DNA from 4 places in the Methylorubrum sp. POS3 genome. Region 4 is predicted to be linked to each of the others. Evidence: predicted binding sites of a transcription regulator. Region 4 holds the regulator's gene; each other region holds the start of a gene.
What was found. Region 4 encodes LexA, which represses DNA repair genes until DNA is damaged. Its sites were predicted from a motif close to TGTTCNNNNTGTGTTCNG; they were not measured.

Region 1: a site for LexA is predicted at 3,609-3,626, ahead of dinB (DNA polymerase IV). Genes of this name have one in related genera too.
Region 2: a site for LexA is predicted at 2,534-2,551, ahead of OWC43_RS17200 (ImuA family protein). Genes of this name have one in related genera too.
Region 3: a site for LexA is predicted at 3,715-3,732, ahead of OWC43_RS01030 (ATP-dependent helicase). Genes of this name have one in related genera too.

Annotation. Positions count from the first base shown of each region.
Region 1 is NZ_JAPRBT010000001.1:2,348,062-2,353,769, forward strand. It holds gene OWC43_RS11065 (hypothetical protein) at 186-431, shown strand; gene OWC43_RS11070 (SDR family NAD(P)-dependent oxidoreductase) at 705-1,568, shown strand; gene OWC43_RS11075 (hypothetical protein) at 1,915-2,322, shown strand; gene dinB (DNA polymerase IV) at 2,481-3,548, opposite strand; gene OWC43_RS11085 (GMC oxidoreductase) at 3,788-5,368, opposite strand; gene OWC43_RS11090 (DoxX family protein) at 5,513-5,708, shown strand, end outside.
Region 2 is NZ_JAPRBT010000001.1:3,717,911-3,723,618, reverse strand. It holds gene OWC43_RS17215 (pyridoxamine 5'-phosphate oxidase family protein) at 1-241, shown strand, start outside; gene pncB (nicotinate phosphoribosyltransferase) at 433-1,731, shown strand; gene OWC43_RS17205 (response regulator) at 1,798-2,205, opposite strand; gene OWC43_RS17200 (ImuA family protein) at 2,580-3,359, shown strand; gene OWC43_RS17195 (DUF6504 family protein) at 3,268-4,782, shown strand; gene OWC43_RS17190 (error-prone DNA polymerase) at 4,779-5,708, shown strand, end outside.
Region 3 is NZ_JAPRBT010000001.1:211,922-217,629, forward strand. It holds gene OWC43_RS01015 (FecR family protein) at 1-507, shown strand, start outside; gene OWC43_RS01020 (TonB-dependent siderophore receptor) at 685-3,162, shown strand; gene OWC43_RS01025 (hypothetical protein) at 3,351-3,626, opposite strand; gene OWC43_RS01030 (ATP-dependent helicase) at 3,744-5,708, shown strand, end outside.
Region 4 is NZ_JAPRBT010000001.1:4,007,485-4,013,192, forward strand. It holds gene OWC43_RS18435 (ComEC/Rec2 family competence protein) at 1-969, shown strand, start outside; gene lexA (transcriptional repressor LexA) at 963-1,691, opposite strand; gene OWC43_RS18445 (DUF1236 domain-containing protein) at 1,885-2,133, opposite strand; gene OWC43_RS18450 (hypothetical protein) at 2,130-2,756, opposite strand; gene OWC43_RS18455 (3-keto-5-aminohexanoate cleavage protein) at 3,438-4,262, opposite strand; gene OWC43_RS18460 (tartrate dehydrogenase) at 4,274-5,353, opposite strand; gene OWC43_RS18465 (hypothetical protein) at 5,446-5,708, opposite strand, start outside.

The DNA of each region.
Region 1 (5,708 bases), 1.7 Mb from region 4:
CCGGCACGATGCTCTCGGTTATTGTGATGCATCGGCTTTTTCCGAAAGCCGGCTCCCACCTCTCGGGCCGATGCTCTAGCCCCCTGCCAACGCTTCGGAATCGGCTCAGGCGTTGATCCTTGTTACGGCGCCCCCCTTCCGCACGAAGGATGATGTGGGACGCATGCCCCGTGGAGTCGCCTTGTATGACCGTCGAAGTGCCCCCGCTGCGGTGCCGCTTCATCCACGCGATGGTCGGCCTCCTGGCCGAGAAGATGCCCCTCTCGCCCGCCCGTCGGGAGGAGGAGATCTTCCGCCGCCTGATCGAGCTCGAGATGCAGGCCGAGAGCGGTGGCGCCTCCGAGACCTCGTGCCGGGTCATCGCCTCGGTCCGACGCATGGCCGGAAACGCGATCATCCGGAGCGACCTCCCGGTCATCCGCGGATCGTGAGCCCAAGACCCGGAGCATAAGACCCGGAGCACACGGCCCGGGCCGCGCCGCGACGCCGCGAGGGACGCCCGGCCTCGCCCAGATCCGCGAACTCGTGTCCCGTTCGCCTGCACGACGATCCGGAGGACGTCGCGGGGGATCCGCGATGATGGATCGCAGGGCTGGCCAACTCTGCCGCGGCAGCGCTTTCACGACGATGGCGGTTGAGAGTTACGCATCCGGGGCGGGCGCCTGCCGTGCCCGATCACCCGCAATCCGAGAAGGACACGCCTCATGGCAGAGCCGGCCCCCGCGAATCCCGCCTCCCCGTTCGAGCCAGGGCGAACCGCCATCGTCACCGGGGCGGCGAGCGGGATCGGGCTGGCCGCCGCACAGGTCTTCGCGGCGCGCGGCCTGCGGGTCGTCCTCGCCGACTTGCCCGGCGAGGCCCTGGAGCGCGCCGCGGCCGATCTCGCCGCAACGGGTGCCGCGGTGCGGGCGGTGCCGACCGATGTCGGCGACGGCGCCGCCATGGAGGCCCTGGCCGAGGCGGCCTCGCAGGACGGGCCGCCCGCCATCGTGATGCTGAATGCCGGCATCGAGGCGGGCGGGCGCCTCTTCTCCGACGCGGCGACGTGGCGGCGCATCCTCGACACCAACCTGTGGGGCGTGATCCACGGCATCCGCGCCTTCGCGCCCCGCCTCGTCGCGGGCGGGGAGCCGGGCGCGGTCATCGTCACCGGCTCGAAGCAGGGCATCACCACGCCGCCGGGCAATGCGCCTTACAACGTGTCCAAAGCCGGCGTGAAGGCCGCCACCGAGGCGCTGGCGCACGAGCTGCGCGAGAGCGGCGCCCCGGTCAGCGCGCATCTGTTCATCCCCGGCTTCGTCTATACCGGGCTGGCCAAGGCCCGCGGCATGACGGAGAAGCCCGAGGGCGCCTGGACGCCGGAGGAGACCGTGGCGTTCATGCTGGAGCGCCTGGAGGCGGGCGACTTCTACATCCTCTGCCCCGACAACGAGACCACCCGCGCGCAGGACGAGTGGCGCATCGCCTGGGCGGCGGGCGACATCATCGAGAACCGTCCGGCCCTGTCGCGCTGGCACCCGGATTGGCGCGACCGCTTCGCCGCCTTCGCCCAGCGGACCGACCGCTAGGCATCGGTCCGAAAGGGAGGATGCCGGATTTCGGGCCGACGCAGCTCAAGAACCGAGAGACGCATCCTGGATCTCTCGTGCCGGGGATCGGTCCGGTCTCCGATCACGGCGGGACACCCTCCTGGAGCGGGGGCATCGCGGGGGCGGATGGTCGGACGCCCGCGCCGTTCCCGATGAGGGGCGGACCCACCGGAGCAACCCGAAGTATACCGAAGACGACCATGCGTCGCCGTTGGATCTCGGCTGCGATGCGGGTCGCTGTGACAAATCGAGCGACCCCCGAATATCGGAACTGACGTGCCATAGCGTCGTTGGAGAGGGATATCGCAATCGCGAAAGGCACCCCATGCGGAAGGCTCATCTCGCTCTCACGGCCGCGGCCGTGCTCGGTCTCGGAACGATGGCAGCGTCGACGGCGCCGGCGGAAGCCGGCTGGCGTGGCGGATACGGTCACGGCGGATATGGCTACGGCGGATACCGTGGCGGTTACGGCGGCTACGGCTATCGCAACGTCGGCTATCGCGGCGGCTACGGCTATCGTGGATACGGTCATCGCCGCGGCATCGGTGCCGGTGCAGCCATCGGCCTCGGGATCGCGGGCCTCGCGGCCGGAGCCATCGCGAGCAACGCCTATCGTGGCTACGGGTACAGCTACGGGCGGCCGGTGGGCTATTACGGGGGCTACGGCTATGGTCGCCCCGTCGGCTACTACGGCGGCTACGGTTACGGTTCGGGCTACGGCTACGGCTGGTAACCGTCCGGATCGGACATATGAGAGTCAAGCAGGGTCCCCTCTGGGTGACCCTGCTTCGTCACGATTCGAGGACAGGCCTGCGACGCTCACGGTTGGGTCGGCCATCGGGCTGCCACCTGACCACGTCGTCACGGCGACAGCCTTCATGGCGACGGCCTTCACATGGCGAAATCCAGCTGCCGCGGTCTGCCATCGTCGGATCGGGGATGCAGCGATGAGAGTGCCGTCCCGATCAGTCGCACGCTCCGGCGCAGGGGAAAGGCGTCCCGCAGCAATCCGAGACTGACCTGCTCCAGCATCGCGCGGTCCGCCAGCGGCAGCGTGAGGGAGCGTGCCCGCGTGATCTGGGCGAAGTCCGAGAATTTCAGCTTCAGCGTCACGGTGCGCGCCGCCAACGCCTTCGCGGCGGCCACCGCCCAGACCTTGTCGAGGAGCGGCTGCAGACGCTGGGCCAGCACCGCGTACTCGCTCGTATCCTCGGAAAACGTCGTCTCCGCGCCGATCGACTTGCGCTCGCGATGCGCCCGTACCGGCCGATCGTCGATCCCCCGCGCCACTCGGTGATAGTACTCGCCCGCGCTGCCGAACGCCGCCCGCAATTCGTCGAGGGAGCGTGCCTTCAGATCGGCGCCGGTCTGGATGCCCAGGCGCCGCATCTTCGCCTCGGTCGCCGGTCCCACGCCGCGGAATTGCCCGATGGGCAGGGCCTCGACGAAACCCGGTCCCATCGCCGGCGTGATGACGAACAGCGCGTCGGGCTTCCTGTGGTCGGAGGCCACCTTGGCCAGGAACTTGTTGTAGGAGACCCCCGCCGAGGCGACGAGCCCCGTCCGGGCGAGGATCGTGGCGCGGATGTCCCTCGCGACCTCGGTCGCGGTCGGCAGGCCCTTCAGATTGTCGGTGACGTCGAGATAGGCCTCGTCGAGCGCCACCGGCTCGATCAGGGGCGTATGCTCCTCGAACACGGCTCGGATCTCGGACGAGACGGTCTTGTAAGCCTCGAAGCGCGGACGCACGAACACCAGATCGGGGCAGAGCCGGCGCGCGGTGGCCGACGGCATGGCCGAGCGCACGCCGAAGGCCCTCGCCTCGTAGCTCGCCGCCATCACGACGCCGCGCTCGCGCGAGCCGCCGACCGCCAGCGGCCGATCCCGCAAGCTCGGATCGTCGCGCTGCTCGACGGAGGCGTAGAACGCATCCATGTCGATGTGGATGATCTTGCGCATCGGCGTCGATCCGGGATTGCATCGCTGGGCCGGGCGGCCCCGCCCTGCACCACCGCCCTCTGTTCATCTTTCGTTCGCGATGACGACGCCTCGGTCAAGGCTTCGCACGGCGACATCCACGGCGAATGAACGGGGCCAGCCCGCCCGGTCGTTCGGGCTGCACGCCCGGAGCGCGGGGTGCCGGCCCCACCGCGCGATCCCCCGGTGGCGGCAAGGCTGCCGCGCCGGGCTCGGCGCGTTCAGAGGCGCGCGGCGATCCCGTCGGCCACCCGCAGGGCGTTGGCGATGATGGTCAGGGTCGGGTTCACGGCGCCGATCGAGGGAAAGAAACTCGCATCGGTGACGTAGAGGTTGTCGATCCCGTGCGCCCGGCACTCGAGGTCGAGGACGGCATTCGCCGGATCGGGGCCGAAGCGCAGGGTGCCGGCCTGATGCGCCGTGCCGCCGATCGGCGTGTCCTTGCCGAGATAGAGCGTTCGGTCGAACAGGTGCGGGTGGATGTCGAGCCCGTCGCACATCGAGCGCAGTTTCTCGCGCAGCCGGGTCTGGGCTTCGCCATTCGTCACCGTCAGGTCGAGATGCACCCGGTCGTCGCGGTAGAAGATGCGGTTCTCCGGCCGCGGCAGATCCTCGGAGGTCAGCCAGAAATCGATCGAGTGCTTGGCGATATAGTCGAACGGTCGCGTCGGCAGCCATTGCAGGAAGCCCGGCAAGCCCTCCGCCTCGATCTGCATCCCGTCGGATTTGCCGACCATCTGGATATGGCCGAGGGGGAACTCCCAGTCGTTCAGCGGGCTGCGGTCGTGGCCGTGATAGAAGTCGTTGAGGCCGAGCGTCTTCTGGAACTGGGTCGGGTTGGGGTCCTTCGAGATCGCCAGCACGGTGGTGTTGTTGTGGCGCATGTAGTTGCGCCCGACCTGGCCCGAGCGGTTCGCCAATCCATCGGGATGCGCGTCGTTTCCGGAACGCAGGAACAGCAGCGCCGAGGAGAGCGCGCCGCAGGCCACCACGAACAGGTCGGCCGTGAGGATGTGACGGCGCCCCTCGAGGATCACAGCGACGCCGGTGACGCGGCCTCCGCCCGCATCGGTCAGCAGGCGCTCGGCATAGGCGTTGCGCAGGAGCGTGACGTTCGGATGCGCGGCGAGCGTCGGGTCGATGGCGATGATCTGCGCGTCCGCCTTGCCGTTGGTCAGGCTCGGATAGCCGTCGAACGGATCGCAGCGCAGCAGCGGCGAGTGCGGCAGGGTCCCGCCCTTGCCGTCCTCCTCCATCAGCGCGCCCATCGGCAGGTGGAACGGATGGTGGCCGTGGCGGGCGAGGTCGTCCGCGAGCTTCTGGATGCGGGGCTCGTGGCTGATCGCGGGCTTCGGGTAGGGATGCGGCGAGGGCGGCTCGGTCGGATCCTCGCCGCGGGCGCCGTGGACCTGGAACAGCTCCTCCGCCGCTTGGTAATGGGGCGCGAACACGTCGTATTTCAGCGGCCATTCCGGCGAGATGCCGTCCGGATGGCGCTGGGCCTCGAAATCGCTCTCGCGCAGGCGGAACAGCACGCCGCCATAGACCTTCGAATTGCCGCCGACGAAGTAGTGCAAGCCGGGCTTGAACGTGTCGCCGTTCGAGGAGGTCCAGGTCTCGTCGGCTTGGTAGCGGGCCTTGCGGAAGACCGCGTCGGTGTCCCAGTTCTCGCGCTCGCGGGGGAGATAGTCGCCCCGCTCGATCACGAGGACGCGCTTGCCGGTCCGGGCGAGGCGCCACGCCGCGGAGCCGCCGCCGGGCCCCGAGCCCACGATGATCACGTCGTAACGATCGTCGCGCATCCGCCTCGCTCCGTCTCCCGACGCGCAACGGGTCACGACCGGCCCCGTTCCGGATGACGGGAGCGGCGAGGTTCTGCGAGCCATGCGCGAACCGCATCGTCCCGGCGACGTTGGCAGCCGGAAGACGCCCTCCGGAGCCCGAGGATGACCATCGAGGTGCTCGCCGCCTTCGCGGCCCGAGCCAGTCTGGTGCTTCTGTTCCTGCCGTTCAGCGCCCTCGACAAGGTTCTGAACTTTTCCGCGGCGGTCGGGCAGGCGCGGCAAGCCGCGAACTCGCGCCCGCTCGCGACGGCGCTGATCCTCACCGGGCTGTTCGTCGAGGTCGTGATGTCGGCGGGCG
Region 2 (5,708 bases), 290 kb from region 4:
CGGCAAGGCCGAGGTGATCCGCGACCAAGCGCTGATCGACGAGAAGTGGAAGGAGAGCCTCAAGACGTGGTTCCCCAACGGCAAGGACGATCCCGAGGTCGGCCTGATCCGCATCCATCCGGAACAGGGCGAGTATTGGGACAGCCCGTCCTCGACCATGGTCCACCTCTACGGCTACGTGAAGGCGACGCTTACCGGCGAGAGCCCGAAGACCGAGACCAAGAAGGTCAACCTCGCCTGATCTCTTCGATCGAGTGATCGACGCATCGCACGCCTCCGCCTCACGGCGGGGGCGTTCTCGTTTGAGAGACCGTGCGGTTCGGGCCCCGCGCGCGGCGTCGGAATGCCGGCAATGTGGGCTCGGCCGTTGATCGCCCCCCCGATCCGACCCAAGCTTGACTGATCGAATCAGACAGAAGACGGCCAAGATCCATGCTCGACCTCGCGACGCGGGTCTATAATCACAATTTCCGCATCGATCCGATCGTCCGCTCGCTCCTCGACACGGACTTTTACAAGCTCCTGATGGCGCAGATGATCTTCCGCCGTCACCGGGACGTGCGGACGAGCTTCGCGATCCAGAACCGGTCCGTGCGGGTGCGCGTCGCCGAGGAGATCGATCTCGGCGCCCTGCGCGAGCAGCTCGACCATGCCCGCACCCTGCGTCTGAGCCGCGGCGAATCCACCTGGCTGCGCGGCAACACCTTCTACGGCAAGCGCCAGATCCTCTCCTCGGAATTCATGGCGTGGTTCGAGGATTTCCGGCTACCCGAATACGAACTGGAATTGCGGGACGGCCAGGTGGCCCTGACCTTCCACGGCCCCTGGGTCGAGACAACGATGTGGGAGGTGCCCGCGCTCGCGATCCTCAATGAGATGCGCTCGCGGGCGGTCCTTCGCGATCTCGGCCGGTTCGAGCTGCAAGTGCTCTATGCCCGCGCCATGACCCGCGTCTGGGAGAAGATCGAGCGGCTGAAGCGCCTGCCCGACCTGTCCATCGCCGATTTCGGCACCCGGCGGCGCCACGGCTTCCTGTGGCAGGATTGGTGCGTCCAGGCCATGAACGAGGGCCTGGGCGATCAACGCTTCCTCGGCACCTCGAACTGTCTGATCGCCCAAAGGCGGGAGGTCGAAGCGGTCGGCACCAACGCCCACGAATTGCCCATGGTCTACGCGGCCCTCGCCGGCGACGACGACGACGCCTTGGCGCAGTCGCCCTATGCCGTTCTGGCGGACTGGCAGCAGGACTATGAGGGCAATCTGCTCGTCGTCCTGCCCGACACCTACGGGACGTCCGGCTTTCTCAAGAACGCCCCCGACTGGCTCACCGCCTGGACCGGCATCCGGATCGATTCGAAGGATCCGATCGAAGGGGGCGAGGAAGCCCTGGCCTTCTGGCGCGACAGGGGCTGCGACCCGCGCGAGAAGCTCGCGATCTTCTCGGACGGGCTCGATATCGACGAGATCGAGCGCATCCACGCCCATTTCCACGGCCGGATGCGGATCGGCTATGGCTGGGGCACGCGACTCACCAACGATTTCCGCGGTCTGGTGCCGGAGGGGCGGCTCGATCCGATTTCGGTGGTCTGCAAGGTCGCCTCGGTCGAGGGGCGCCCGACCGTGAAGCTCTCCGACAATCCGACCAAGGCGCAGGGACCGGCCGCGGAGGTCGCCCGCTACAAGCGCGTCTTCGGCGTGGGCGAGCAGGCGGCCCTGCCCGTCTCGGTGTGACCGCGTCAGCCCGCCAGCGGGAGGATGGGCGGGCGGGCGAACGCGGCAGGGATGATTCCGAGGTGACTACGCCTCACCCGACCGTTCGCGCAGGCCCGCGGCCTCCTCCAGCCAGGTCAGGATCTCGGGTGCGCGCCAGGGCTTCGGCATGAAGGTCGCGGTGACGCGCAGGTCGCTCGGCTGATCGCCCGCGTCGCCCGAGGTCAGCAGCATGCGGATGCGCGGCCAGGTCACGCCGATGATCCGGGCGAGTTCGAAACCGCCGATCGTGCCCGGCGTGCGCACATCGGAGAACACCACGTCGATCCTGTCGCCGCGCTGGCGCAGGATCTCGAGCGCGCGCTCGGCCGTCTCGGCCTCGATCACCTCGAAGCCCTTCTCCTCTAGGAGTTCGGCCGCGAGGAAGCGCTCGTCGGGCTCATCCTCGACGACGAGAATGACGGGCTTGGGGCCCGTGGGTCGTGCGTCACTCATGGCCCTGGCACAGTTGTGAGCCCGAACGGAGGCGCGGGACCGTCCCCGCACTGTTAGACTCCCCCGACCGGATCTCCGGCACCACGTTACGATAGATCGACGCGCGCGAAGATCTGTCGTTCAACGGCAACAGCAGGCAGATTTGTTGCACCTGCACTCCGCCCACATGCGTATTTGATGGGTGCATGCGTCGATTGCCCGCGCCGCGCGCAGGGCTTCGGGCGAGTCAGAAGACTGGCGACAAAGGTCAAGCCTGCGGCCGGAATAAAATCCGCATTTTCAACAGGGAGCATCGCGGCGGGACGGTTGACGGAGAACGGCTGCGCTGTGTTCACTGTTTGTTCTGAACACAGCTCCTTCCGCAGCCCCGGTCCATGCCCCCTCCCCGCTCCTCCGACCCGCCGGCTCCCGCGAAGAACGTCCTGGCCGAGCTGCGGCGGCTCACCGAGCCCGCCGTGGAGGCTCGGACGACGGATTCCGTGCTGCCGTTCGGAGCCGGAACCCTCGACCGGGCTTTGCCGGGGGGCGGCCTCGCGCTCGGCGCCCTCCATCAGATCCACGAGGGTGGGCCGCGGGGACGCTACGCCGCTTCCGCGGTGCTGTTCGCGGGCGGCATCCTGGCCCGGCTCGACGGGCCGGTTCTGTGGTGCCTGCACAGCCGCGACCTGTTCGCCCCGGCTCTCGCCCGCGTCGGGCTCCATCCCGACCGGGTGGTCTATTGCGAGACGTGGCGGGACACGGAGGTGCTGCCGGCCATGGAGGAGGGCCTGCGCCACCGAGGGCTGGCCGGCGTCGTCGGCGAGTTGACCCGCATGGCCCTCACCCCCTCCCGCCGCCTGCAGCTCGCCGCGGAAGGCTCGGGCGTCACCGCCCTGGTGCTGCACCGGGTCTGCGCGGGCGAGACGGTGGAGCCCGAACCCTCCGCCGCCCGCACCCGATGGCGGGTGAGCCCCGCTCCCTCCGGCTCCGGGGGAGATCGACATATGGGCCGCCCGCGGTGGCGGCTCGATCTGCAGCGCTGCCGCGGCGGCGCACCGGGCTCATGGATCGTGGAGGCCTGCGATGCGCAGGGTCGTCTCGCTGTGCCTACCGTCCTGGCCGACCGACAGGCTGCGCCGGAGCGCCCCGCCCTGCGACGCGCCGGCGGTCGATGAGCCCCTGGCGACGGTGCGGCAGGATGGCCCTCGGCGGGTGCTGGCCGGGATCGACGCGACCGCCCGTCGCCTGGGCTTGAGGCCCGGCATGGCCGCCGCTCAAGCCATGGCGATGGTGCCGGGCCTGCGCCTCGTCCCCGCCGAGCCGGAGGCCGACGCGGCGGGGCTGGTGCGGCTGGGGATCTGGTGCCTGCGCTACGCCCCTCTCGTCGCCCTCGATCCGCCCGACGGCATCCTGATCGACATCGCGGGTGCAGCCCATCTGCAGGGGGGCGAGGCGAATCTGCTCGCCGATCTCGCCGCACGTCTGGAGCGGACGGGGATGTCAGCCTGCCTCGCCCTCGCCGACACGCCCGGCGCTGCCTGGGCGGTCGCCCGGTTCGGGCCAGGCGGGATCGTGCCGCCCGGCGGAACCTCCGTTGCCCTGTTGGATCTGCCCGTCGCGGCCCTGCGCCTGCCGCCGGAGATCGTGGCGGCGCTCGCCGAGGTCGGCATCCTGCGGATCGGCGGGCTCATGGCCGCGCCCCGTGCGCCCCTGCGCCGGCGGTTCGGCCCGGAGCCGCTGCTGCGGCTCGACCGGGCGACCGGGGCCGAGCCGGAGCCCCTCGCGATCCTGGCCGCGCCCGAAGCGCCGCGGGCCGCCCTCCGCTTTCCCGACCCCGTCGGCAGCCCGGAGGTGCTGGGGCGGGTGGTCGGGGATCTCTGTACCCGGATCGTGCCCGATCTGGAGCGGATGGGCCTCGGCGCCCGACGCCTCGACCTCGTGTTCCGCCGGATCGACCGCCTCGATCAGGCGATCCGGATCGGCACCGCACGGCCGAGCCGCGACGCGGCCCACCTCGCTCGGCTCCTCACGGAGCGACTGCCGCAGATCGATCCCGGCTTCGGCATCGAGGAGATGACGCTGACGGCCTCGCGGGTCGAGCCTCTGGCCGAGCGGCAGCTCAGCGGCGCCGTCCTCGGGGGCGAACCGGAGGCCGTGGACCTCGCGGCTCTCGTCGACACGCTCCGCCTCCGCCTCGGCGCGGAGCGGATCTACCGGCTGGCCCCGGTCGAGAGCGACTGGCCCGAACGCGCGGTTCGGCGGGTACCGGCCCTGGCCGCGCCGCTCGGCGCCCTCTGGCCCGTCGACCTGCCCCGGCCCGCCCGCCTGCTCGCCGCGCCGGAGCCCGTGGCGGCGATGGCCGAGATACCCGACGCGCCGCCCCTGTTCTTCGTCTGGCGCGGCGCCCGCCACAAGATCACCCGAGCCGACGGTCCGGAGCGCATCCTCGGAGAATGGTGGATCGCCGACGGCGAGGCGGAGCGGATGCGCGACTATTACCGGGTCGAGACGGAGGCGGGCGAGCGCTTCTGGCTGTTTCGCGACGGGCCGATGGAGGCGAACGGACGCTGGTGGCTGCACGGGCTCGGCGAAGCGTGAGCATTCCCGAGCTTCAGGTCACGACCCATTTCTCGTTCCTGCGGGGGGCGTCGAGCCCGGAGGAACTCTTCGCCGCCGCCGCCCTGCTGGGGATCCCGGCCCTGGGCATCACCGATCACGGCTCCCTCGCCGGCATGGTCCGGGCCCATCAAGCGGCGCGGGCGACGGGCGTGCGCCTCGTCGTCGGCTGCCGGATCGATCTTGAGGATGCGCCCCCGCTTCTCGTCTATCCCGCCGACCGGGCGGCCTACGGACGGCTGTGCCGGTTGCTCAGCCTCGGCAAAACGCGGGGCGGCAAGGGCCGCTGCGTCCTGACCTGGCGCGACCTCGAAGAGTGGCAGGGGGAACCGCAAAGAGGGCTACAAGGGGGATTGCAAGGAGGACTCTTCGCGATCCTCCTCGCCGAGGCGCCGGGCCCGGGCCTGGCGCAAGACCTCGCGCGGCTCAAGGACCTGTTCGGCGGGCGCGCCTCCTGCGCCCTCACCCGCCGCTTCCGGCCCGACGACGCGGCGCGGCTCGACGCACTGGCCGCGGCGGCCCGGCAGGCGCGCATGCCCGTCGTCGTCACCGGCGACATCCTCTACCATGTCGCCGGGCGGCGGCGGCTTCAGGACGTGGCGACCTGTATCCGGCGCGGGGTCACGATCGAGCGGGCGGGCTTCCTCAAGGAACGGCACGCCGACCGCTTCCTCAAGGCGCCCCAAGAGACGGCGCGCCTCTTCGCCCGTTTTCCCGAGGCGCTCGCCCGCGCCGGAGAGATCGCCGAGGCCTGTCGCTTCTCCCTGGATGAGCTCAGCTACGAATACCCGACGGAGATCGGGCCGGATGGCCGATCCGCGCAGGAGCGGCTGGAATCCCTGACCTGGGCCGGTGCCGGGCGGCGCTGGCCGGAGGGAGTTCCGGCGGCCGTGGCGCGGCTGTTGCGC
Region 3 (5,708 bases), 3.8 Mb from region 4:
GAGCTGTTGCGCGGCGAGGCGGTGTTCGACGTGGCTTCCGATCGAGATCGACCGTTCGTCGTGAGAGGAGCGGGTCTGATCGTCCGCGCGGTGGGAACACGCTTCTACGTCCGCCTCGATGGCGCGGCGGAGATCGTCGGCGTCGCCGAGGGACGTGTCGAAGCTGCGATCGGAACCGACCATACGATGATCGCAGCCGGCGAGGCTGCCCGCAAAGGAACTGACAACCGGATCGCCCTTCAGCGCAGCGATGTCGAACAGGTCACCGCGTGGCGCAATGGCCGCCTGATCGCCGTTGGAAAACCGCTCACCGCAATCCTAGCGGAACTCAACCGCTACCGGCGCGGGCGCATCCTGTTGCTCGACGCCGCCCTGGGGACTCGGCGCTTCACCGGAACGCTCAATCTGCGCGATACCGACGACGCGTTGGCCGTCCTATCCGCCAGCCTGCGCCTGAAGGTGACGCGCGTTACCCCCTTCTTGGTCATCATCACGGCGGCGTCCTGACCGACGCCCGGAAATTTTCAAGGGTCCACGTTCGGCTTTCGGGACCTCGTCAGTCTCTCCGTATGAGGGGCGAGACAGCACGATGCGCCGACCCTCGCCTGGGACGAGGGTTGGGAGTTGGGGATGCGGATTGGTGGTACGGCCTTCAGGCTGTCGACGGCGGTCAGCGCGACTCTGATGGCGGCGATCGGCCAAACGGCATCGGCATCGGACAAGCCTTCGCCTCCGATCCTGTTGGAGGCCGGAAAGCGTATCCACATTGTTCCCGTCGCAGCAAAGGTCGTATCGCAGCGGGAGGACGCGTCCGACCAGCCCCGGCATATCTCGATCGAACCGGGAACACTCGACGCTGCCTTGAAGGCACTGGCCAAGCAAACCTCGATCACGCTGGCTTACGAGACCGCGCTCACCGCCGGTCTGACGACACGGGGCATCGCAGGGGCATTCCGTCCAATCGACGCCTTGGCCGAGCTTCTCCGCGATACGGACCTGACCTACCGTAGCGCCGGTGCCGCGACGATCACCCTGGTCAATCCACGCTATGTCCAATTGCGGGAACCCGCGCCACCCACCGGCATCCAACTGGAAGAGCTGTCGGTCGCGGCTCAGGCAAAAGACACGAAAGCAGGGCCTAGCGCATCCCGGCTTCCATCCGCCTATGCCGGTGGTCAGGTGGCGCAGGGTGCGCGGCTCGGCATGCTCGGCAATACGGACATCGCCAAGTCTCCCTTCAGCGTGACGAGCTACACCGACAAGTTCATTCGCGATCGTCAGGCGCTCACCGCGTCCGAAGCGCTCGCCCTCGACCCCTCCGTACGGGCCACACAATCGACGGGGGCTCCCTTTGATTCGTTCTACATCCGCGGTTTTCCCCTCAACGAGAACACCAGTGGCGAAGTCGCCTTCGACGGGGTCTACGGGATCGCTCCGAGCTTCCGCGTCTTCACGGACTACGCCGAACGGATCGAGGTTCTCAAAGGACCGTCCGCCGCGCTCTCGGGCGTTTCTCCCAACGGCGGCATCGGCGGCGTCATCAATATCGTTCCGAAACGAGCCGGAGAGGATCTGACGCGTATCACCCTCGATTACGGCTCGACCGCGCGGGGCGGCGGCCAGTTCGATCTGGCCCGACGCTACGGCGCGAACCGCGAATGGGGCATCCGCGTCGTTGGCAGCCTCCGGGGCGGCAACACGCCGATCGACCGGCAATCCGAAACGATGGGGGTCGGGGCCTTGGCCCTCGACTATCAAGGCGAACGGTTCCGCGCATCGCTGTACATGCTGGCGCAGACCGACCGCTTCGATGCGCCCTTGCGACCGTTCCTCCTACAATCGGGCGTTCGAGTGCCCCGTGCCCCCGACGGCCGCCGAAACGTGAGCCAGCCGTGGGAATATTCGGACATCGACGACCGTAGCAGCCTGCTGCACCTGGAATACGATCTCACTGACCAGATCACGCTATTCGGCGATGTCGGCGGCTCGCAGAGCGGTGTCGAGCGCTACTTTGCATCGGCACCGACGATCCTGAATGCGCGGGGTGACACCAGCACAAGCCCGCAATTCTACAGCCTCGGCGTCGAGCGCTACACGGTGGATGGCGGGGTAAGGGCCGGATTCGATACCGGCTTCATCCGCCATGCCTTCGTGGTGCAGGCTTCTCGCTATCAGGAAGATGCCGACCGCCGCCTCATGAGCGCCCGCGGCAGCTACCGATCCAACCTCTATGACCCGGTTCGGGCATCCTACATCGCGCCGACCGTGATCGACTCGCGGCCGCCGCTCTACGACAGCACCCTGACCGGGATTTCGATCGCGGACACGATGTCGATTCTCGATGATCGTCTGCTCCTCACGCTCGGCCTGCGCCATCAAGGCATCGGGGCGCACAACTACACCTCCAATGTCGGCACGCTGGCATCGTCCTACGACAAGAGCGCCCTCAGTCCGATGGTCGGTCTCGTCGTACGGCCTTGGGAGAACGTGTCGATCTACGGGAATTACATCGAGGGTCTGAGCCGCGGCGAGGTGGCGCCAGCGGCAGCCGGCAATTCCGGTGAAGTCCTCGCGCCCTACGTCGCGCACCAGGTCGAGGCCGGGCTCAAGGTCAATTGGTGGGGCACCCTCGGCACAACCTTCAGCGCCTTTCAAATCACGCGACCGATCGGCGAACTCAGCCCGCAACGCCGCTTCGCACAGACCGGCGAGCAGCAGGTCAGAGGATTGGAGTTCAGCGTCTACGGCGAGATCACACCTCAAGCCCGCATCCTGGGCGGTCTCACGCTTCTCGATGGCGTCCTGACGAAGACGGCGTTTACCAGCAATGTCGGCCACACTCCGATCGGCGTTCCGAGCGTCCAACTCAATGTCGGCGGCGAATGGGATCTACCCTGGATGCCGGGCCTCACGGTGAATGGCGCGGTGATCTACACGGGCCGCCAGTTCATCGATACTGCGAACACGCAGGCCTTGCCGAACTGGGCGCGTCTCGATCTCGGCCTGCGCTACGCCACCCTGGTGGGCGGATATCGGACGACAATCCGTGCCAACGTTCTCAACGTGACCGGCGGGCGTTACTGGACCGGGGTGGCATCCTTCGGAACGTTCTTTCAGGGCACGCCCCGGACCTACCTTCTCTCAGTCGCGGTCGACCTGTAGATCGCGTGCCTCCCTCGTCCCGATGACTCACTGGGCGCCGAGACAGAGATGGGCAGACGCTCCAGCGGCCCCTCCGTTTTTCAAGGCAGGAAGCCTGTGTCTCGACGCGGAGAGAACGGACCGCACCCGCTCCTCCTCCACGAAGCAGCGATTCATAATTGGAGGCTGAGGAAAGACACCCCGGCACCTCACCGCCGGGGAAAGGCGCCCGGTCCACTCGGCGGCGGCTGGTTCAGCGGTGCGCGCTGAATCTGATTGCGCACGGCGCTGTTCTCCAGCGTCTGGCGCTGCTGGAAATTGCGGTTCTGGTTCTGGATCTCGAAATTCTGGTTCATGCGGCTGGTGCCGCTGTTGCCGCCCTGGCCGAGGACCTGGGCGTCGGCCGCCGTGATGCCGACGAGCAGTGCCACGGCGGCGACGCCCGCGACTCGACGATTTCGAACGCTCAATGGAAAGGCTCTCATGGCCTCGCTTGTCCTCTGGGATGAATGGATCGGCCTCTGAGGAAGTGACGCCCGAAGGGGAGGGCCGGTTCCGCACGGGTCTCGACGGCGTTCGCCTTTTGGTCCAGGGATGCGGGCATGATGCATGACCGTGACAGAGAGCCGGAGGCCGCTCCCGCTTCGATCGCCGCCCGCGCCATGGCCGCTCTGCGCCCCGATGGCGCATCCTACCTGTCCGGCCTCAACCCCGAGCAGCGCCGCGCCGTGGAGGCGACGGAGGGTCCGGTCCTCGTGCTGGCCGGCGCGGGTACCGGCAAGACGCGGGTGCTGACGACCCGCATCGCCCACCTGATCGCCACCGGCAAGGCGCGGCCCTACGATATCCTGTCGGTGACCTTCACCAACAAGGCCGCCCGGGAGATGAAGCACCGCATCGGTGCGCTGATCGGGCCGGCGGGGGAGGGCATGCCCTGGCTCGGCACCTTCCACGCCATCGGCACCAAGATCCTGCGGCGCCATGCCGAGCTGGTCGGGCTCAAATCCGACTTCACGATCCTCGGCACCGACGACCAGATCCGGCTGATGAAACAGGTCATCGCCGATCAGAACATCGACGAGAAGCGCTGGCCGGCCCGCTCGCTCGCCCACACCATCGATGGCTGGAAGAACCGGGGCCTCGGCCCGGAGCAGGTGCCGCCGGGGGAGGCGCAGGCCTTCGCCTTCGGCAAGGGCGGCACGCTCTACACCGCCTATCAGGCGCGGCTGGCGACGCTGAACGCGGTCGATTTCGGCGATCTCCTGCTGCTGTGCCTCAAGCTGTGGCGCGAGAACCCGGACATCCTGGCCAACTATCAGGACCGCTTCCGCTACATCCTCGTCGACGAGTATCAGGACACCAACGTCGCCCAGTATCTCTGGCTGCGGCTCCTCGCGCAGGCGCGAAAGAACGTCGCCTGCGTCGGTGACGACGACCAGTCGATCTATGGCTGGCGCGGGGCCGAGGTCGACAACATCCTGCGCTTCGAGCACGACTTTCCCGGCGCCACCGTGGTCCGCCTCGAGCGCAATTACCGCTCGACCGGGCATATTCTGGCCGCCGCCTCCGGCCTCATCGCCAAGAACGAGGGCCGCCTCGGCAAGACGTTGCGCACCGAGGACGAAGCGGGTGAGCCCGTCACCGTGATGGGCTCGTGGGATTCGGAGGAGGAGGCGCGCCAGATCGCCGAATCGATCGAGTCGCTGCAGCGCAAGCAGCATCCGCTGTCCGAGATCGCGGTTCTGGTGCGCATCTCGGCCCAGATGCGTGAGATCGAGGACCGCTTCGTCCAGGTGGGCCTGCCCTACCGGGTGATCGGCGGCCCGCGCTTCTACGAGCGGGCCGAGATCCGCGACGCGCTGGCCTATCTGCGCGTCACCATGAACGGCGCCGACGACCTCGCTTTCGAGCGGATCTTCAACACGCCGAAGCGGGGCTTGGGCGACGCGACGCTCCAGACGCTGCATGCCTTCGCCCGCGCCGATCGGGTTCCCCTCCTGGGTGCGGCCAGAAAACTCATTGAGACCGACGAGTTGAAGCCCCGAGCCCGCTCGATGCTGCGCGGCCTCGTCGAGAGCTTTTCGCGATGGGCCCGGCTGATCGAGACGAAGCCCCATCCGGAAGTCGCCCAGACCATCCTGGAGGAATCCGGCTACACCGAGATGTGGCAGAAGGACCGCTCGGCCGATGCCGCCGGACGCCTCGAGAACCTCAAGGAGTTCGTGCGCTCCATGGAGGAGTTCCCCGATATGGCGGGCTTCCTGGAGCACGTCTCCCTCGTCATGGAGGCGAGCGAGGCGGAAGGGGCCGACCGGGTCTCTTTGATGACCCTGCATGCCGCCAAGGGGCTCGAATTCGACACGGTGTTCCTCCCCGGCTGGGAGGACGGCCTGTTCCCCAACCAGCGGGCCATCGACGAGAGCGGGCGCGCCGGGCTCGAAGAGGAGCGGCGCCTCGCCCATGTCGGCCTGACCCGGGCCCGCAAACGCGCCAAGCTGTCATTCGCGGTCAATCGGCGCATCCACGGGCTGTGGTCCTCGACGATTCCCTCGCGCTTCATCGACGAG
Region 4 (5,708 bases):
GCGCTGTTGCGTATCATCTCACGATGTCTGGCTGTCGGCGTCGGCACGCTCGCGACGACGTTGGTTGCTCAGTTTGCGACAGCGCCTTTCGCGACCTACCATTTCCAGACCATCCAGCCCTTCGGCCTCATTGGCAATGCGCTGACGCTTCCGCTCGTCTCGCTCGCGGTGATGCCCGCCGCGGTCCTGGGGATGATCGCCTATCCCTTTGCCCTCGACCGGCCGGTCTGGTGGGTCATGGGCCTCGCCGTTCGCGGGATGCTCGACATCTCGGAATGGATCACGGGCTTCGGCCAATCGACGGTCGTACTCCCGGCGTTTGGCGCTGGCGCGTTGGTGCTGCTGGCGCTAGCCCTGCTGCTCGCGACCTTGCCGGTTTCACGTCTGCGCGGGCTCGCTATCTTGCCCGCAGCAATCGGCCTTGCCGCCGCTGCAACACCGGCGCGCTTCGACCTCTACATCGATCGCGACGGCGCCGGAGCGGCGATCCGAGGGACGGATGGACGCCTTGCTGTACTCGGGCGTCCGCCGACCTTCGTGCTCGAACAATGGTTGAAAGCCGACGGTGATGCTCGCTCGGCCGCCTCTCTCAACGGAGGCCCCGAACCTCGTTGTGACAGACTCGGCTGCACGATGACCACCTTCGATGGACGGACGGTCGCGCTGGTGCTCGACAAACGCGCCTTTGAAGAAGATTGCGCCCGTGCCGATATCCTCATCAGCCGATTGAGGCCGCCACCGAACTGTCGCGCACCCCTGAGAATCGACAAAAATTATCTTGAAACACACGGAGCGACAGCGATCCGGCTTGGGGCACCCCATCCCGAGATTGTCACGGCCCGTAGCAGTCAGACGCCACAGCCTTGGCAAGCTCGACCGGTCGCTGTGGCGCCAGCGACCAATCCAGCCTCACCAGAGACAGGATCAGCCGTAGATCCCGGCGTTACGGAGATGGACTCGCTTCAGTAACGGCGCACGAGACTGACGAGCTTGCCTTGGATGCGGACCCGGTCCGGTCCGAGAACCCGGGTTTCGTAGGCAGGGTTTGCCGCCTCGAGCGCAATCGAGGAGCCGCGACGGCGCAGGCGTTTCAGCGTCGCCTCCTCGTCGTCGATCAGGGCCACGATGATATCGCCGTTATTGGCGGTTTCCTGCTTGTGGATCACCACCAAGTCGCCGTCGAGGATACCGGCCTCGATCATCGAGTCACCGCGGACTTCGAGGGCGTAATGCTCACCACCGGCCAAAAAATCGGGCGACATCGCAATCGTGTGACTCTGGCTTTCGATCGCCGAGATCGGCGTACCGGCGGCGATGCGGCCCATCACCGGCACGATGACCGGTCGGCCCTCGCCGTCCTGCGCTTGCAGCAGAGGAGCCTTCGGCGCGACCGGCTTACCGGCAAGTCCGCCCTCGACCACACTCGGCGTGAAGCGGCGCAGCTCGGCTGTCGGAACAGCTGGCTTGGCGGCGGGTGCCTCCGGCATCCGCAGAATTTCGAGGGCACGCGCTCGATTCGGCAGCCGACGCAGGAAGCCCCGCTCCTCGAGCGCCATGATGAGCCGGTGGATGCCCGATTTCGACTTCAGGTCGAGAGCATCCTTCATCTCGTCGAACGACGGAGGTACGCCGCTCTCCTGCATCCGTGACTGGATGAATTGAAGGAGTTCGAGTTGCTTGCGGGTCAGCATGCGGCACCTGCTGTCGCGTGCGGCATAGCCGCCGCCGGATCGTGGAAAACAAATCGCGAACAGGCTAGACGTTCCTATCCTGTTCTGCAAGTGCCGGCTTGGCCGTGTGATGCTGTCGATGCGCTGCGTGGACGGCATAAAAAAAGGCGGCGGAGCCGAAGCCCCGCCGCCCTGATCGGCTATTGAAGTCGGATCAGCCCGGGATGACGTCGACGATCTCGTAGGTGTCCGGGTCGATGATGACGATGTCGTCCCGCACGAGAATGAACTGGAATCCGCGATAAGCCGGGACCAGCGTCAGGATCGTCGGCGGGAGCGGGTGCAGCGAGACCGACCGCGGAATCGCCGTGCCCACGTTCAGCGAGAAATTGACGTTGCTGACCGACCGGACGTTGGTGCTGGTGATCGACTGGCGGAACTCGGTGCGCTGCGTCGTATTCAAGCTCCGCGTCGCGCCACGAGCCTCGGAGACGTTGCCGCGTCCACCGCGGTCACCGCGCTCGGCGCCGTCACGGCCACCGCGATCACCCCGCTCGGCACCATTGCGATCACCGCGCTCGGCGCCATCGCGACCGTTGCGGTCGCCACGCTCGGCACCATCGCGGCCGTTGCGATCGCCGCGCTCGGCACCGTCCCTGCCGCCCCGCTCGGCACCGTCGCGGCCACCACGCTCACCCGCCGCGTCTTGGCCGCCGCGTTCGCCGGCGTTCTGACCACCGCGTGCACCCTTCTCGCCCGGCGCACCGCTGCGGGTCGCACCGCCCGCACCGCCGGGCTCACCACCCCGCATTGCGCCACCGGCTCCGCTAGAACCGCCAGAATCGCCACCGCGCATCCCGCCGCCGGCACCACCGGCGCCGCCCGCGCCGCCGGCCTCACCGCCGCGCATCGCGCCGCCACCGGCTCCGCCGCCCGCGCCGCCGGCTCCGCCACCGGCAGCCCCGCCGCCGGCACCACCAGCACCGACGCCTGCGCCGCCACCAGCACCACCGCCCGCGCCACCACCGGCTCCGCCGCCAGCCCCACCGCCAGCGCCGCCGCCCTGGGCCAAGGCGGTCGCCGCACCGAGTACGAGGATGGCCGCCGTGGCCGTGCTGCGTAAGAACTTGCTCATCGTGGTCCCTGTCCTCTACCCGACGCCACGCACGGCGCGGAAACCGGCCTCGCAACGGCCAGTGCGTAGAAAGCGTTCCGTCAATGCTCAGTTTTTGCGCTTTTGGCGGGGGAACCTTGGCAATAACTCGCCCGGAAACGCAGAGCTTGCGATAGTCACTGCGCTCAATGCTTATTCTTCTGAAATACGGGTTTGGCTAAAGATCAAACATCACGCTCAAATCCGGAGGCCGACGCTGATGTTCGTCATTGCGGGAGAAATGTCACCGGGCCGCCGGGTATCGGCGCTCGGGGTCGCACCGCGAGACCCGAGCGTTGTGTATCGTAGAGGACCGAAAAGCCGAGAAACGGCGTGACACCGACGCTGATGAAGGGGCACCGCAATTCAGGCGGCGACGCGCCGCCCCCGACATGCCCGTCATGCACCGGTCCCGCCGTGAAATCCTCGACCGCGAGGGCCGGTCCATGACCGTCCCCAAGCACCAACCGCGCTGGCGTACCGAATGGCCCGTCTGAAGCGGGGGGAGCGCATGTGATGGTCATGCGGCTCACTTCAACCTACCGATTGGTAGGGTAATGGCCGGGACGCACCCGACTTCCGATGGCCGTGCCGTCACATTCGCGCGACGGCGATCAGGCGAGATGCAACAGAGCGCGCGCCTCCGCGGGCGTAGCGGGTCGCGCATCGTGTTCGGCACAGAGTTCGACCGCCAAGCGGACGAGCGAAGCGTTGCCGTCAGCAAGTTCGGATTTCGAGAGGCGGATATTGTCTTCCAGTCCGGTGCGAATGCCGGTCGCGCCGCGCTCGAGCGCCCAACCGATGGCTTCGCGCTGGAAGCGGCCGATGCCGAAGGCGCCCCAGCTTGCCTGCGGCAGCAAGCGCCGCGCCTCGGCGAGCAGTAAGTCCAGCGCCACGGGATCAGCCGGCATGGCGTCGGCAATCCCCAGCACGAATTGAATGTGCGCCCTCGCATCAGCGAGGCCCGCATCGATCAAGCGGCGGGCATTGTGGAGATGCGAGAGATCGAAAACCTCGATCTCGGGCCGAACGCCGCTCGCGCGCATCCGGTTGGCCAGCGCCGTGTAGAGCGACGCAGGGTTTTGGTAGATGCCACCCGCGAAATTGGTCGAGCCCGTCGTGAGCGAGGCCATGTCCGGATGATGATCGAGGCAAGCGCCGCGCAGGTCGGCGTCCGGCTCCGCACCGCTCGTCGAGAACTGGACGATCATCCCCGGGCAGTGGCGGCGTATCCCCTCCTGCACCCGAGCGAAGCGGTCGGGGTCGTGGGAGGGGCTCTCGTCGTCGTCGCGCACATGGATGTGGGCGAGCGATGCGCCCGCTTCGTAGGCGGCCTGAGTCGATTCGATCTGCTCGGCCGGCGTGATCGGGACGGTCGGGTTATCGGCCTTGCGGGCGACCGAACCGGTGATCGCCACCGTGATGACGACGGGCCGCATGATCCCCTCTCCTAGCCGATCGCCTCTTCAACCGCCCGGCCGCAGGCCGTCGTGTCGGCCGTGCCACCGAGGTCGCGCGTGCGCAGCGATTGTTCCGGAAGCACACGCTCGATGGCCGCGACGATCTCCGCCGCGGCCTCGCGCTCACCGAGATGCTCCAGCATCATCGCGCCGGACCAGATCTGCCCGATCGGATTGGCGAGGCCCTGTCCCGCGATGTCGGGAGCCGATCCATGAACCGGCTCGAACACGGACGGATACCGTCGCTCGGGATTGATGTTGCCGGACGGTGCGATGCCGATGGTCCCGGTGCAGGCGGGGCCCAGATCCGAGAGGATGTCACCGAACAGATTGGAGGCCACCACCACGTCGAACCGGTCCGGGTTCAGCACGAAATGCGCAGTCAGAATATCGATGTGGTACTGGTCCCAACGGATCCCGGGATAGGCTTCCGCCACGGCCCGCACCCGCTCGTCCCAGTACGGCATCGTGATCGAAATACCGTTGGACTTCGTCGCCGAGGTCAGATGTTTCTTCGGGCGGCTCTTGGCCAGTTCGAAGGCGAAGCGCAGCACACGATCGGTGCCGTGGCGGGTGAAGACCGATTCCTGCACGGCGAATTCACGATCGGTGCCGGGAAACATACGCCCCCCCGCATTCGAATACTCGCCCTCGGTGTTCTCGCGAACGACCCAGAAGTCGATGTCGCCGGGCTCGCGGCCCGCCAGCGGGCTCTTTACACCCGGCATGAGGCGGACAGGGCGCAGGTTCACGTATTGGTCGAACTCGCGACGGAATTGGATCAGCGAGCCCCACAGCGAGATATGGTCCGGCACGCGATCCGGCATACCGACGGCGCCAAAGAAGATCGCATCGTGCGTGCCGATCTGCGCCTTCCAGTCCTCGGGCATCATCCGCCCGTGGGCCTCGTAATAGTCGCAGCTCGCGAAATCGAACCAATCCTGCTGCAGGGTAAAGCCGTGGCGCTGGGCCACCCGCTCCAGCACGCGCACGCCCTCCGGCACGACTTCCTTGCCGATGCCGTCACCGGGGATGACGGCGATACGATAGCTGCGCTTGCTCTCGGCCAAGGCTTCCTCCGCGACGCGACCTGACGGACTCAGTCGCGCCACGGGGCGCCGGCGTCAATGCCGGCGGAGGGCGAAGCGAGGTGGGAGGGGTATCAGTTGATCGAGCCTGTCGTCTCCCCGGGGCAGGCCTCATGCGCACGCGAGCGCAGGACACGCTTGAGCCGCACCGGCTGCGATCCGGCGGCGCTGTCGAGGGTCCCTATCAAGGCATCCGGGCCCGCCGTACCCTGGAAGCTGACGAAACCTGTCTCGGTCTCGATCCGGAAGGCAACGTCCTTGGTCGCGTCGTCGATCGTGACCGAAGTCGCGACCGGCGCTCGCAATCCGGCCCCTTCGTAGACGAGGCCATCACCGT